Regions from separate parts of the Aneurinibacillus uraniidurans genome, predicted to be linked through region 1. Evidence: riboswitches for the same ligand, from Rfam matches in the RefSeq annotation. Region 1 holds a riboswitch; the other holds the start of a gene.
What was found. A riboswitch is a leader RNA that binds a small molecule or an ion and turns the genes downstream of it on or off. The one in region 1 is predicted to bind magnesium.

Region 1 (2,413 bases):
TTTATGATTACATGCGCGGCAATCCTGCTGGCACAGCAAGCGAGCTTTTGCCTATCAAAGAAGCGCTGCCGCTCATTACCATCCCAACACTGGCCGCTACCGGATCGGAAGCAAATTCTAGCGCCGTTCTCACCCACTGGGATACAAAAGAAAAGTCCGGCATCGGCGGACCTGGTCTGTTCCCAAAAGCGGCCATTCTTGACCCGGAGCTAACCTACACAGTGCCTGCCTCCTATACAGCAGACGGTGCGGCGGATATCTTCACTCATCTGTATGAAGCGTATCTCACCGGAGATGAGCATGCCAACGTACAGGATGAAATTACAGAAGGTTTACTGCGCAATACAATCATGTATGCGAAAAAAGCGATTGATGAGCCAACCGACTATGAAGCTCGCTCCCATCTGCTCTGGACGAGCACACTAGCGCTCATTGGCATTGCTAATGCGGGGCGCGGTGGTTCTTTCCCGGTGCATGCCATGGAGCATACCCTTTCGGCTCACTACGATATTTCCCATGGACGCGGGCTGGCGATTATTACTCCTGCCTATTTTGAGCATGTCATCAAAAAAGACCGGCCGCATCGCCTGGCCCGTCTGGCACGCAACGTATTCCGCATCACCGAACAAAATGATGAATGTGCCGCCCAGCTTGGAATCGAGGCACTCATTGCCTGGTATAAAGAACTTGGGGTATACGGTACGCTCGCTGATATGAAGATTAAGGAAAGCGATCTGGCGATGATGGCCGACGAAACGGTTCGTATAAACGGCCGCGGACGTTCATTCATTCCGGGCACGCGTGACCTTACGACTGAGGATGTACTACATATTTTCAAAGCAGCATACTAATGTAAAGAGATTCTTTACAGCATTCTGTTTTAGGAGTATATTTGTGAATGGATATAATGTCCTCGTTAGGTGAGGTTCCTATACAAACATAGGCCACTGCCGGGAAACATCGAAAGATGCCAATCGGTAGAACAGGGATCGTCGGCTTAAGGCGTTCTTTAAGGTGGCTGAGAACCACATTTCTCTACGTTGTATAGTGCCAAAGCTTTACTAGGGGGAGCAACAATACGTATATGTATTGTTATTTATGCTACCCTCTCATACTGAGCAGGGTTTTTTATTTTTTAAGGGGGGATACTGGAAATGGATAGTAGTAGTCGACTTGTATTTGAACAAGTAAAGCCTAGTATACATATCTTATGTAATGGGAAAGCAAGATTTCTATCCTCTCTTCACGCTTCTGTTTTTTGCCACTATTTCCATGTTCACCTGTAGGGCGGGATATGGTAGTGGCTACATTCGTGTGAAAAGGTAAAAATCAGAAGTCTGTTTTATTCAAGCTCTCCTATCATCAGGAGAGCTTTTTTATGCTGTGTATAGACAGGAGGGAGTTATTATGAAAATAAATTTATTCTCTTCATTTGAAGAAAATAAAAAGTTCGGTTGGGCGGATTTATTTGTTATTATTTCTATTTTTTCTGTTCTGTTTTCTATTTTAAAATTGGGGGCCGGAATGCGTGTCCCTTTCTCAACCATACAACATCCTAAAATTAATTTAGACCCGAGTTATCTGCCCTATTATGCAGGCAGATCATTGCTTCGCATGTTTATCGCCTTTGCAGCTTCTTTATTGTTTACGTTCATTTATGGACGGATTGCAGCATTCAACCGAACGGCTGAAAAAATTATGATTCCTGCGATTGATATTTTGCAGTCCGTACCGGTACTTGGTTTCTTATCTGTGACCGTGATCGGGTTTATGTCGCTCTTTCCCGGCAGTTTATTAGGTGTAGAATGCGCTTCTATCTTTGCGATATTTACTGGGCAAGTTTGGAATATGACGTTTAGCTTTTATCATTCATTATCTACGATTCCTCATGATCTGCAAGAAGCAGCCAAAATAAATAAATTGGGGAGCTGGGCTCGCTTCACCAAGCTGGAAGTTCCTTATTCGATGATTGGACTTGTTTGGAACAGCATGATGTCATTTGGAGGAGGATGGTTTTTCCTCGCTGCTAGCGAATCGATCACCGTCCTGAATCAAGATATTCATCTCCCAGGAATCGGATCCTATATGGCAACTGCGGTCGATCAGGGGAATATTTTTGCAATTTTTTATGCGATCCTCACCATGGTCATCATGATTCTCGTAGTTGATCAACTATTCTGGCGTCCGCTCGTAGCCTGGTCGCAAAAATTTAAAAACGAACAAACAGAAGCAAATGACATTACAACTTCCTGGTTATATAACATCATCCGCCGTGCGCGATTTTTACAATATATCATGCGTACGTGTAAATCGTATATTCATAACTGGATTGTCCGAATTACAGCAAAAACAAACAAAGTAAAGCAGCAGCAAAAACAATTTTCAAAGCTTACACCAATGATCAAATGGCTAA
Region 2 (2,413 bases), 870 kb from region 1:
GCGGAGGGAGAACGGCGAACGGGCCTTTGCCTGCAATCCTTCGGTGAATCAACATCGTGAGCTTTTTTGCAGGCGAGTTCACCGGGCTCCCGGAGCGAACAGTCGCAACATCCCTGCAAGCGTACCGAAGCGAACGGCTTCTTCCTTCTCCCGCTCCCTTCCCCCACACGTTGCCGATACTACAAAAAAAGCTGCCTCCACTCGCCATGTTCTAGCGACTGAGACAGCCTGAATATATCTGTTACATAAACTTGCGGCGCAAATACCACCACATCCACCACGATAGCCCGGATAAGACCAGGCAAATAAATAGCGTCATATACCACGATTGCTGGAACGGTAGTGGCACATTCATACCGAAGAAGCCAGTGATAAACGTAAGTGGAAGCATAATGGTAGAAATCATCGTCAGGATGTTCAGATTCTCGGTTGTTTTGGCGCTCACGATCGAATAATACGTATCAAGGGCACTGTTCACGAGCTCCTTAAATGTCTCTGTCGAATCCGCAATGCGTTCAAGGTGATCTTTTAAGTCAATATAGAATGGAACGTTGTCTTCTTGAATCGGGAACAGCCATTGACTGTTTACATTGGCGAATACCCTTTTCTGCGGCAGGATCATACGCCGGATTAGAATCAAAGTCCGCTTCAGTGCAAGGAACTCCTCGGTGACGACTTCCATTTTATGTTCATACATCTCGTCCTCGATCTCATCAATACGAATGCTGATGCGGTCAAGAATCGGAAAATATTCATCGGTAATCCCGTCAATAATAGAATACAGCAAGTAATCAGAGCCACGGTTCATGTATTCCTTGCTTTTGAGGGATGTAGCCGCAATTCGTCCAATCGAATGCATCGGGCGTTTATGGATCGTAACAATATAATTCGGCCCCATGAACACATTGAGTTCAATCGTCGTAATCTCGGTGTCACTTTCTTCATGATAGCGCAAGGCATGGAACACGAAGAAATGGTAATCTTCATAGTTATCCACTTTGGCACGCGGACTGTGCTGAAGACAGTCTTCGATAGCGAGTGGGTGGAAGTTGAACAGATTGGCGATGTAATGCAACTCCTGATTGCTCGTGTTGAACAGGTCAATCCAAAGCAAATCTTCATTAGAGTGGAGGAATTCGTCAATTTTGTTCAAATCCACATCATGGTACATCTCCTGCTGTGAATGATTGTAGAAATACGTTTTGATCACGGGAGCCACCTCCTTAAAAATCAGTCAAAATAAAAAGCGCCTCTCCTCAATGTTCCGGGAGAGGCGCTGCGATATGCAATCACGCCACGACAAAAAGCACGCAAAAACGCGCTTCGTCCATTCCCCTGGTTGAGCTTTGGCACAGAACAACGTAGAGTCCGCTGACTCAGCCACGTTAAGTAAAGCCTTAATCCGGCAATCCCTGTTCTACCCATTGGCGTCTTTCGACGTTTCCGGGCAGTGGCCTATGTTTGAACTGGAGCCTCGCCTAACGAGAATCGTAAATCATAGTAAAGTTGAAGCTTCTCTAAGCATAAAAAGCATGCTTCGTTTTGTCAATCCCTTTCCTGCCAGAAAACCTCTATTGCGTTTGTAAGGGAAAATCGTGCATACTTGACAGACATAAATGACGTCGTAAGGTACGAAGAGAAAGGAGTGCATATGATGAAACGGAAACATACACGGACACTGCTGGCCACGCTCGCACTTGCAGCAGTAGCAACGGGCGTGGTGCAGGCAGCTCCTGCTTTGACACAAATCTGGGTCGATACGAATCCCGTAACCATTCAGGTTGGAAATGGCCCGAACGCAGAAAAGCATACAGGTACATTCAACAACGGAGAGCAAAAAGTGCCGCTGTCATTGCTGCATAACGGTACAACATACGTGCCGCTTCGTTTTGTAGGAAATGTGTTGCATAAAGAGGTAAAATGGGACGCGAATGGGAGAATCATTACGATTTCCGATGGAGGGCAGGGTGGTATTGTGGCTGGACAATTGGAATCGGTTCTGGGATACGATGGCGCAGACTCGCTTGTCTTCTCTGTGAAAAATCAAACAGAACGTGAGCATACGCTCACATTTACAAGTGGGCAGAAATTCGATTATGTAATTTGGAACGAGAAGGGCGAGAAGGTACGTCAGTACTCAACGAACAAAATGTTTACCGCTGTAATGTCTAACCTTGTGTTGAAACAAGGACAGGAGGAAACATTTACAGCGCCGCTTGAAGGACTGCCGGCCGGTACGTATAAAGTGAAATTCTGGCTGACAGCGCAAGGAGCGGATATCAGTCAGACGATTACATTCCATGTTTCGGCACAGAAATAGAAGATGAGGAATGTGGAGTCAACCGATTACTTGTTACAAGAGCTGCAAAAAGTAGAAACGTGGGAAGCGGAGCAAAAAGATTTATGGTTTTGG

Region 2: it holds a riboswitch for magnesium, as region 1 does, so the genes downstream of both, PO771_RS12975 (magnesium transporter CorA family protein) here and PO771_RS08690 (ABC transporter permease) in region 1, are expected to answer to the same signal.

What each region holds. Positions count from the first base shown of each region.
Region 1 is NZ_CP116902.1:1,729,958-1,732,370, reverse strand. It holds gene PO771_RS08695 (iron-containing alcohol dehydrogenase) at 1-851, shown strand, start outside; M-box (ykoK) riboswitch at 906-1,076, shown strand; gene PO771_RS08690 (ABC transporter permease) at 1,408-2,413, shown strand, end outside.
Region 2 is NZ_CP116902.1:2,604,723-2,607,135, reverse strand. It holds gene PO771_RS12975 (magnesium transporter CorA family protein) at 242-1,210, opposite strand; M-box (ykoK) riboswitch at 1,326-1,493, opposite strand; gene PO771_RS12970 (BsuPI-related putative proteinase inhibitor) at 1,652-2,320, shown strand; gene PO771_RS12965 (EcsC family protein) at 2,324-2,413, shown strand, end outside.